3 regions of the Streptomyces sp. NPDC005866 genome follow, and region 3 is predicted to be linked to each of the others. Evidence: riboswitches for the same ligand, from Rfam matches in the RefSeq annotation. Region 3 holds a riboswitch; each other region holds the start of a gene.

Region 1 (3,266 bases), on a different contig from region 3:
CCAGTTCCTTCACCGCGTTGACGAACCGCTCCACGTGCTCCTCCGGGGTCCCGGCTCCGAAGCTCACCCGGATCGCGTTCAGGGACTTCTCGCCCGGCGCCGCCTCGGGTGCCCCGCACTCGCCCTGGGTCTGCGGATCCGAGCCGAGCAGGGTCCTGACCAGGGGGTGGGCACAGAAGAGGCCGTCACGGACGCCGATGCCGTACTCGGCGGAGAGGGCCGCGGCGAAGTGTGAGCTGTTCCAGCCCTCGACGACGAACGAGATCACGCCGACCCGCGGGGCGTCGTCGCCGAAGAGGGAGAGGATCCGCACCTGAGGGACCTCGGCCAGAGCCGACCGCACCTTCTCGATCAGGTACTGCTCGCGGGCGACCAGGGTGTCGAAGCCCGCCTCGGTCAGCGCCTTGCAGGCGGAGGCGATCGAGTAGGCGCCGATCACGTTGGGCGACCCGGCCTCGTGGCGCGCGGCGCTCTCGTGCCACTCCACGGCCACTCCCCCGTCCTCGCGCCGGGTGACCTTGCGGCTGGCGCCGCCGCCCGCGAGGTACGGCTCGGCCGCCAGGAGCCAGTCGGCGCGGCCGGCGAGGACGCCGGAGCCGAAGGGGGCGTACAGCTTGTGGCCGGAGAAGGCGATCCAGTCGACGTCCAGGTCGCGGACGCTCACCGGGTGGTGCGGGGCCAACTGGGCCGCGTCCAGGACCATCCGGGCGCCGTGCGCGTGGGCCGCCGCGGCCAGCTCCCGCACCGGCCACAGCTCGCCGGTGACGTTCGAGGCGCCGGTGACGCAGACCAGGGCCGGGCCGTACGGGTCGCGCTCGGCGAGGGCGCGCTCCAGGGTCTCGACGGCCTGCCGCGGGCTGCGCGGGGCGTTGAGGTAGGTGACCCTCGTGTCCTGCCAGGGCAGCAGGGAGGCGTGGTGCTCGGTCTCGAAGACGAAGACCTGGCAGTCGGCGGGCAGCGCCCGGGCCAGCAGGTTCAGGGAGTCCGTGGTCGAGCGGGTGAAGACCAGCTGGTCGTCGGGGCGGCAGTCGAGGAACTCGGCGACCGTCCCGCGGGCGTTCTCGAAGAGGTCCGTGGAGAGCTGGGAGAGGTAGCCGGCGCCGCGGTGGACGCTGCCGTAGTAGGGCGCGTACGCCGCCACGTCGTCCCAGACCCGCTGCAGCGCGGGGGCGCTGGCCGCGTAGTCGAGGGCGGCGTAGGTGACCTCGCCGCCGGTGACGAGCGGGACGGTGACATCCCGGCCCAGAACGGGCAGCGGGGCACAAACCGACTGGACGGGGGCAGCGGTGGAGACGGACATGGCGGAACTCCCGTGAGAGGAAAGAAGAAAGTGAAAGTGGGTGTGCGGAGGCGGGGCTCGACGCCCTAGCGCATTCGCTTGCTCACGGGAGACTCCCTCGATGACCAGGATCCCTGGTGTCCGAGGGATCCGCGCTTGCCGTGGACCTCGCTGCCTACGGCCTGGTCTTCACCCGGGGCACCCCGCCACGGACGGAGGGTTGCCGGACAGTCGGCCGGGGCCTCATGACTGTCACTCATGACCTGGCAAGAAACGTAGATGAAGTGATCGCCGACGCGCAACTTCAGTCCGGATGACGGGACGAATGCCGGCGCCGGCGCCACGTTCTCTTTTCGCTCTGCCCCTACTTGTTCGTCGCCGCCGCCCAGCGCTCCAGCACCCGCTTGGCCGCGCCCGAGTCGATCGACTCCGCCGCCTGGTCCATGCCGGCGCGGATCTGCTCGGCCAGCGTTCCCGGGCCCGGGTCCAAAGCCACCAGCGCCGCCGCCGAGTTCAGCAGGACCGCGTCGCGGACCGGGCCCTTCTCACCGTCCAGGAGCCGGCGCGCGACCTCCGCGTTGTACGACGGGTCACCGCCGCGCAGCGCCTCCACCGGGACCAGTTCGATGCCGACGTTTCTCGGGTCGAACGTCTCCTCCGTGACCTTGCCGTCGCGGACGACCCAGACGTGGGACGTGGAGGTGGTGGTCAGTTCGTCGAGGCCGTCGTCGCCGCGGAAGACCAGGGAGGAGTTGCCGCGTTCCGCGAACACGCCCGCGACCACCGGTGCCATGCGCGGGTCCGCGACACCGACCGCCTGGGCCCGGACCTGCGCGGGGTTGGTCAGCGGGCCGAGGATGTTGAACACCGTGCGGATGCCCAGCTGTCCGCGCGCCGCGCCCGCATGACGCAGCGCCGGGTGGAACTTGACGGCGAAGCAGAAGGTGATGCCGGCCTCCTCGGCGACCTCGGCGACCCGCTGCGGGGTCAGGTCGAGGTTGACGCCGAGCTTCTCCAGCACGTCAGAGGCACCGGACGCGGAGGACGCGGCCCGGTTGCCGTGCTTGACGACCTTCGCCCCGGTGCCGGCCACCACCAGCGCCGACATCGTGGAGATGTTCACCGTCTTGGCGCCGTCACCGCCGGTGCCGACGATGTCGACCGTGCGGCCCGGTACCTCGATGACGTTGGCGTGCTCGTACATCGTGCGGACGAGACCGTTGATCTCCTGGACCGTCTCGCCCTTCGCCCGCAGGGCGACGACGAAGCCGGCGATCTGGGCGTCGGTCGCCTGGCCGCGCATGATCTGGTCCATCGCCCAGGCCGTCGCGTCCGCGCTCTGGTCCTGCCCGTACAGCAGCGCGTTCATCACCTCGGGCCAGGAACGGCCCGCCGCGGTGTCGCCTCCAGCGGGGGTCACAGCGCTCATAAGGCCGCTCCTGATCGTCGTACCGGGCGCAAAGCAGTGTCAGGGCTACCCTATCCAGCCCCGGACACGGCGAAGGGCCCCCGTCCGGTGTACGGACGGGGGCCCTTCGACCGTGGCGTGGCGACGCGCTCGATCAGTGGTGGCCGTGGCCGCTCGTGATCTCCTTGTACTCCTCGACGGAGGGCTTCGGGATCTGGTTGTCGTCGCCGTAGTAGGCGCTGCTCAGCTTGGCGCGGAGCTTCTCGACCCCCTTGATCTTGCGCTCGACACCGTTCTCGTCGACCGCCGGGCCGACCTGGGCCGGCTCGTACTGGTAGTGGGCCGTGAGGGTGTGCAGTTGCTCCTGGCTGAGCGGCTCGTGCACCTCGATGTACTCACCGTGCGGCAGCCGCTTGATGATGCCGGTCTCGCGACCGTGCAGCACCTTCTCGCGGTCCCGGCGCTGCAGGCCGAGGCAGATCCGCTTGGTGATGATGAACGCGATCACCGGGCCGACGAAGAAGAAGATCCGGACGAACCAGGTGACGGCGTTGATCGACAGGTGGAAGTGGGTGGCGA
Region 2 (3,266 bases), on a different contig from region 3:
TGGACGACTGTTGTCCGGTCACCTTCCTGCCCGCCGTCCCGGACTGTCCCGACGGCAGCCACGCCGCGCTGCGCCCGCTGTACGAGGCGAGCGCCCACCACTACTCGGGGCCGGCTCTCGCGCCCGTGCTCAGCGACGACTGGTCCGGCCGTATCGTCAGCACCCACAGCCGGGACATCCTGCGCGACCTGGACCGGCACTTCGGCGACGGTGTCGCCAGGCTGTACCCGTGCGGTGCCGAGACCGGGATCGAGGAGGTCGAGCGGCTGTGCGCGGAGGGCCTCGAACGGGCCGCGCAGCGCGCCGGCAGCGCGGGCGGTGACCCGGAGGCGCTGGAAACGCTGCTCGCCACCCTGGGCGAACTGGAGCGCCGGCTGACCGGGGTGGAGTTCCTGGTCGGCGACCGACTCACCGCGGCCGACGTCGAGTTGTGGGTCGCCCTGGTGCAGCTGGACACCGTGCACCGGACCCACCTGGACGCCTCCGCCGTGCACCGCATCGCCGGCCACCCGGTGCTGTGGGCCTATGCCCGACGGCTGGCCGCGCACCCGGCCTTCGGAGCCCACCTCGACCTCGACGGCATCGCCCGCCGCCACCACGGCCGTTGCCAGGGCCTGGAAGCCGCCGGCGCGGCCGTCCAGATCCTGGACTGGGCCGGCCATGCGGCGGACGCCTCCCGCAGGTGACAGCGGCCCGAACCGTTCCACCAACCGGACAGGCGTTGACATCCGTTCGGGCAACTGACTTACTTGCGGCACAGAACGGTCAAGAGCGTCAGCATCGAGCCCTGGCTTGCTGACCGGCAACCCTCGCATCGCGGTGGGGTGCCCCAGGTGACGACCCGACCGGATGACGACGTTCGGTAAGCGCGAGGCCCCCTCAGGGCCGCCACAACAGCGACAGGTGACGGACATGTACGCAGCTGCCAGGGCGGCCGAGGGCCGCACCCAGGGCTGCGTACAGCCGTATCCGAGCCCGCTCGTCGCCGACCGAGCCGTCGACCTGCTCCGTGTCAACAGCGCCCTGTGTAGCGCGTGTAGCGCACCGGGCTGTGCCTGCTGCCGGGTCTGACCAGGCCTTTTCGCCTCGCCCGCAGCGCGGCTCCCACAGCCTCGCATCCCAGCGTCCTCGACGGAACACCGGTCGCCCCGGTGTGACGACGTCCGCCCATCCCCGTGTCCCGCGCGCCCCCGCGCACCCGTGCCGTGCCCGAAGGCGGCGCGCTGCCGCGGCCCCGGCCGTGTGACCCGGGGTGTCCGACTCCGCCGGAGCCCGCCATGAGTGAACCCCCAGGCGCCCTGTCCCTAGCCGAGGCGCCGCCACCCACTGACAGCGCGTCAAAATCCCTTGAAAACCAGCGAGTTCAGCCACTGCGCCGCCCCGGCAGGTGGATCGCCACCGGCGTCGTCCTGGTGCTCGTCGCGCAGTTCGTACACGGACTGGCCACCAACCCCTTCTACCAGTGGGACCGCTTCCGCTACTGGTTCCTGCGCCCCACCATCCTCGACGGGCTTGTCATCACCCTCGAAGTCACCGTGCTCAGCGCCGTGCTTGGCCTGCTCGGCGGCATCGTGCTGGCCCTCGCCCGGCTCTCCGGCAGCCCTGTGCTGCGGGCGGTGAGCTGGACCTACACCTGGCTGTTCCGCTCGGTGCCGCTCATCGTCCTGCTGATCTTCCTCTACAACTTCTCCGCCCTGTACAAGACGCTGAGCCTGGGCGTGCCCTTCGGCCCGTCCTTCGTCACCTTCGACGAGTCGAAGCTGGCCACCGACACGGTGATCGCCGTGGTCGGACTCAGCCTCAACGAGGCGGCCTACGCGGCCGAGGTGGTGCGCGGCGGCATCCTCTCCGTCGACCAGGGCCAGCACGAGGCGGCCGCCGCGCTCGGCCTGCCCAGGGGCTACCAGTTCACCCGGATCGTCTTCCCGCAGGCCCTGCGCTCCATCGTCCCGAACTACGTCAACCAGCTCATCGGCCTGATCAAGAGCACGTCCCTGGTGTTCTACGTCTCGCTGCTCGACCTCTTCGGCTCGGTGCAGTCCATGGGCAGCACCTACCCCGGCGACATCGTGCCCCTGCTGCTCGTCGCCACCGTCTGGTACCTGATCCTGACCAGCGCCGTCTCCGTCGTCCAGTACTACGTCGAGCGGTACTTCGCCCGCGGCGCCACCCGCACGCTGCCGCCGACCCCCCTCCAGAGACTCCGCACCGGCCTGGCCGGCCTGCGGGAACGGGCACGCCGGGAGGCCGCCGTATGACCACCGCACCGGACATCGCCTCGGACACCGCCCCGGCCGCCCTGGAGATCCACGACCTCCACAAGTCATACGGCGCCCACCGCGTCCTCGACGGCATCGACCTGACGGTCCGCCCCGGCGAGGTCACCGTCGTCCTCGGCCCGTCCGGCTCCGGCAAGTCCACGCTGCTCCGGGTCGTCAACCACCTGGAGAAGCCCGAGTCCGGCCACGTCAGCGTCGGCGGAGAGTTGATCGGGGTCAAACGCCATGGCGACGGGCTCAAGGAGCTGAGCGAACGCGCCATCCTGGCCCAGCGCAGCCGGATCGGCTTCGTCTTCCAGAACTTCAACCTCTTCCCGCACCTGACGGTCCTCGACAATGTCGCGGCCGCCCCCGTCGCCACCGGAAAGCTGACCAGGCCCGAGGCGCAGCGGCTGGCCAAGGAACTCCTCGAACGCGTCGGCCTCGGCGAGCGCGTCGGCGCCTACCCACGGCAGCTGTCGGGCGGCCAGCAGCAGCGCGTCGCCATCGCCCGTGCCCTCGCGCTGCGCCCTGGCATCATCCTCTTCGACGAGCCGACCTCCGCGCTCGATCCCGAACTGGTCGGCGAAGTGCTCGCCGTCATCGAGGACCTGGCGTCCAGCGGCACCACCCTCGTGATCGTCACCCACGAGATCGGCTTCGCCCGTGAGGTCGCCGACCGGATCGTCTTCATCGACGCCGGAAAGATCGTCGAACAGGGACCGCCCGCCGAGATCCTCGACAATCCGCGGCACGAACGGACCCGGGACTTCCTGCGCAAGGTCCTGTGAACCACTCACCTTTGACTGAAATTCCACTGAAACTCGAAGGACAGCCATGCCCACGCTCCTCTCCCGACGCAGCCTGATCCGCGGCCTCACCACGGCGACCGCCGTCGCGACCCTCGCCACCGGGCTCGCCGCCTGCGGGGGCGACAGCGACGCCGCCACCACGACAGGCAGCGCCACGAACGGTGAGGTCGTCATCGGCCGGTCCGCCAACGGTGCC
Region 3 (3,266 bases):
CAGCGCACCGCCTTCGCGCATCTCGTACGAAACCGGGCCGCGATTCGACGCGACCAGCACCTGTGCACCGCCGGTGGAAGCCATACGCCTCAACCTAGCCCGGCCCGGAAACGCTCAAACGTACGGGTACGCCCCGGCGCGCCAACGTGTACGGCCGTACGGCCAGGTCAGGCCACGCTCACGCCACCCGGCGCTCGGCGTATTCGGCGATCTCCGCCATCGGCGGCCGTTCCTCGGTGTCCACGGAGTAGGTGCGCGGCTCGAAGCCGTCCTCACTCCGTTCGAACTGGGTCAGGGCGGGCCGGATCAGGTGCCCGCGGGCCAGCCGCAGCTGCGCGGTGCGGTAGATCGCGGCGGACATCCGGCCGAGGGCCTGGCCGTCCTGGTGGCGGTGTTTGCGGACGCCGACGTCGACCTGGGCGAGGGCATCCAGGCCCACCAGGTGCAGGGCGTCCACCAGCATCCCCAGTTCCACGCCGTAGCCGACCGGGAAGGGGAGCTGTTCCAGTAGTGAGCGGCGGGCCGCGTACTCGCCGCCGAGCGGCTGTACGAACCCGGCCAGCCGCGGCCAGTGCATGTTCAGCAGCGGGCGGGCCATCAGTTCGGTGACCCGGCCGCCCTGGCCGGAGGCCCCGGCCAGCGGGCGGTCGTACATCGCCTTGACCAGGTCGACGTCCGGGTCGGTCAGCAGCGGGCCGACGATCCCGGAGACGAAGTCGGAGGAGAACTCCTTCAGGTCGGCGTCGATGAAGCAGACGATGTCCCCGGTGGTGACCAGGAGGGAGCGCCAGAGGACCTCGCCCTTGCCGGGGACGGCGGGGACGCGCGGCAGGATCGTGTCGCGGTGGACGACCCGGGCGCCGGCCGCCGCGGCCACCGCAGCCGTACGGTCGGTGGAGCCGGAGTCGACGACCACGATCTCGTCGACGAGCGGCGCCTGCCGCATGAGGTCGTGACGGATGATCGCGACGATGTCGCCGACCGTCTCCTCCTCGTTGAGGGCGGGCAGCACGACGGAGACGGACTGACCCGTACGCTGTTTGGCGGCGAGTATCCGGTGCAGCGGGCGATCGTTCAGGGACCAGGAGCGGGTGGCCAGCCAGCGCTCGACTTCTTCCAGCACAGTCAGCGGCTCCTCACTGTCACGGTCACACTGCGAGGTGTGATCCATCTCGCGGTTCGGACGACTCTCTCAACTGTCCTGGCCTTCGGTTACAGTCTTGAACAACGCCGATGACCATCGCATGTCGTGAGTCACCGTGCGTCGACAACTGCATACCGCTCATCCAGAGGGGCAGAGGGACACGGCCCGATGAAGCCCCGGCAACCCTCCAGTCGGTTACTCGTGGATCGCTGATCACTGTCGATCGCTCGCGAGGCTCCCGGCTAGGGAAGGTGCCAAATCCGTCTCACGGCGAGATGCGTCGTGAGGAAGATGAGGAGAAAGGGCCTCGCCTCACATGGCTGCGCAGACTGTTGCCACCACCAACTCTACGACCGTCGACCTCGGTCCCGCCGCCGCCCTGAGCTGCCGCGAATGCGGTCACCGCGTGCCGCTCGGCCCGGTGTTCGCCTGCGAGGAGTGTTTCGGCCCGCTCGAGATCGCGTACGACTTCTCGGCCTACGAAACCGAGGAGCTGCGCAAGCGGATCGAAGCGGGTCCCGCGAACATCTGGCGCTACGCGCCGCTGCTGCCCGTCCCGGCGGACGTGGCGACCAAGCCGAACATCAACCCCGGCTGGACCAAGCTCGTGCAGGCCGACAACCTGGCGAAGGAACTGGGCGTCACCGGCGGCCTGTATGTGAAGGACGACTCCGGCAACCCGACGCACTCCTTCAAGGACCGCGTCGTCGCCCAGGCCGTCGAGGCCGCCCGCGCCTTCGGCTACACCACGCTCTCCTGCTCCTCCACCGGCAACCTCGCCGGCGCGGTCGGTGCCGCCGCCGCCCGGGCCGGTTTCCGCTCCTGCGTGTTCATCCCGCACGACCTGGAGCAGGGCAAGATCGTCATGGCCGCGATCTACGGCGGCGAACTCGTCGGCATCGAGGGCAACTACGACGACGTGAACCGTTTCTGCTCCGAGCTGATCGGTGACTCGGCCGGCGAGGGCTGGGGCTTCGTCAACGTCAACCTGCGGCCGTACTACGCGGAGGGCTCCAAGACGCTGGCGTACGAGATCTGCGAGCAGCTCGGCTGGCGGATCCCCGACCAGCTGGTCGTTCCCATCGCCTCCGGCTCGCAGCTCACGAAGATCGACAAGGGGCTGCAGGAGCTGATCAAGCTCGGGCTCGTCGAGGACAAGCCGTACAAGGTCTTCGGTGCGCAGGCAGAGGGGTGCTCGCCGGTGTCGGTGGCCTACAAGGCGGGCCAGGACGTGGTGCGGCCGCAGAAGCCCAACACCATCGCCAAGTCCCTCGCCATCGGCAACCCGGCCGACGGGCCGTACGTCCTCGACATCGCGCGCCGTACCGGCGGTGCGGTGGAGGACGTCACCGACGAGCAGGTCGTCGACGCGATCAAGCTGCTCGCGCGGACCGAGGGAATCTTCGCCGAGACCGCCGGCGGGGTGACGGTCGGAGTCACCAAGAAGCTCATTGAGAACGGGCTGATCGATCCGGCGAAGTCGGTCGTTGTACTGAACACCGGTGATGGACTGAAGACGCTGGACGCCGTGGCGGGCACCGGGCTTACGGCGACTATCCGGCCCACTCTCGAGTCGTTCCGCGAGGCTGGGCTGGCCTAGCAGGCAGTCGTCCAAAAGCAGGGCGTTGCTCTAACCGGAGGTTTGAAACGTGAGCGTCACCGTTCGCATCCCCACCATCCTGCGCACCTACACCGGTGGCCAGGCCGAAGTAAGCGCTGACGGGACCACCCTCGGCGAGGTCATCTCCGACCTGGAGAAGAACCACACCGGGATCGCCGCCCGCGTCCTCGACGACCAGGGCAAGCTGCGCCGGTTCGTGAATGTGTACGTCAATGACGACGATGTGCGCTTCGAACAGGGCCTGGAGACGGCCACCCCGGACGGCGCCGGCGTGTCCATCATCCCGGCCGTCGCCGGCGGCTGAGCCCCGGTGACCCCGCTGACCTGGCTGTCGTGATGGCCGTATGACCGAACATTACCTTCGGTAATACCCATCACCGACTGTTCATCCGATTGCCCCCTCCGTGAGAGAAGCGGAGGGGGCAATTCAGTGTGGTTGAGCGAGGTAGAGTTGGGGAACGCGCTCCTGATCTCCGGGGTGGAAGCCCCGGATTCATTCCG

Evidence for each region. Region 3 has a riboswitch for S-adenosylmethionine ahead of thrC (threonine synthase). Riboswitches for the same ligand answer to the same signal wherever they lie in the genome.
Region 1: linked by a shared signal. The riboswitch ahead of ABZ396_RS36570 (aminotransferase class V-fold PLP-dependent enzyme) and the one ahead of thrC (threonine synthase) in region 3 are both predicted to bind S-adenosylmethionine.
Region 2: linked by a shared signal. The riboswitch ahead of ABZ396_RS26370 (amino acid ABC transporter permease) and the one ahead of thrC (threonine synthase) in region 3 are both predicted to bind S-adenosylmethionine.

Annotation. Positions count from the first base shown of each region.
Region 1 covers NZ_JBEXWP010000035.1:55,004-58,269, reverse strand. Annotated here, with positions in the region: gene ABZ396_RS36570 (aminotransferase class V-fold PLP-dependent enzyme) at 1-1,300, opposite strand, end outside; SAM riboswitch class IV at 1,427-1,543, opposite strand; gene trpD (anthranilate phosphoribosyltransferase) at 1,644-2,708, opposite strand; gene ABZ396_RS36560 (ubiquinol-cytochrome c reductase cytochrome b subunit) at 2,842-3,266, opposite strand, start outside.
Region 2 covers NZ_JBEXWP010000019.1:91,948-95,213, forward strand. Annotated here, with positions in the region: gene ABZ396_RS26365 (glutathione S-transferase C-terminal domain-containing protein) at 1-686, shown strand, start outside; SAM riboswitch class IV at 764-875, shown strand; gene ABZ396_RS26370 (amino acid ABC transporter permease) at 1,278-2,258, shown strand; gene ABZ396_RS26375 (amino acid ABC transporter ATP-binding protein) at 2,255-3,049, shown strand; gene ABZ396_RS26380 (ABC transporter substrate-binding protein) at 3,096-3,266, shown strand, end outside.
Region 3 covers NZ_JBEXWP010000004.1:40,877-44,142, forward strand. Annotated here, with positions in the region: gene ABZ396_RS07085 (trehalose-6-phosphate synthase) at 1-84, opposite strand, end outside; gene ABZ396_RS07090 (glucosyl-3-phosphoglycerate synthase) at 179-1,123, opposite strand; SAM riboswitch class I at 1,280-1,442, shown strand; gene thrC (threonine synthase) at 1,461-2,744, shown strand; gene ABZ396_RS07100 (MoaD/ThiS family protein) at 2,794-3,069, shown strand.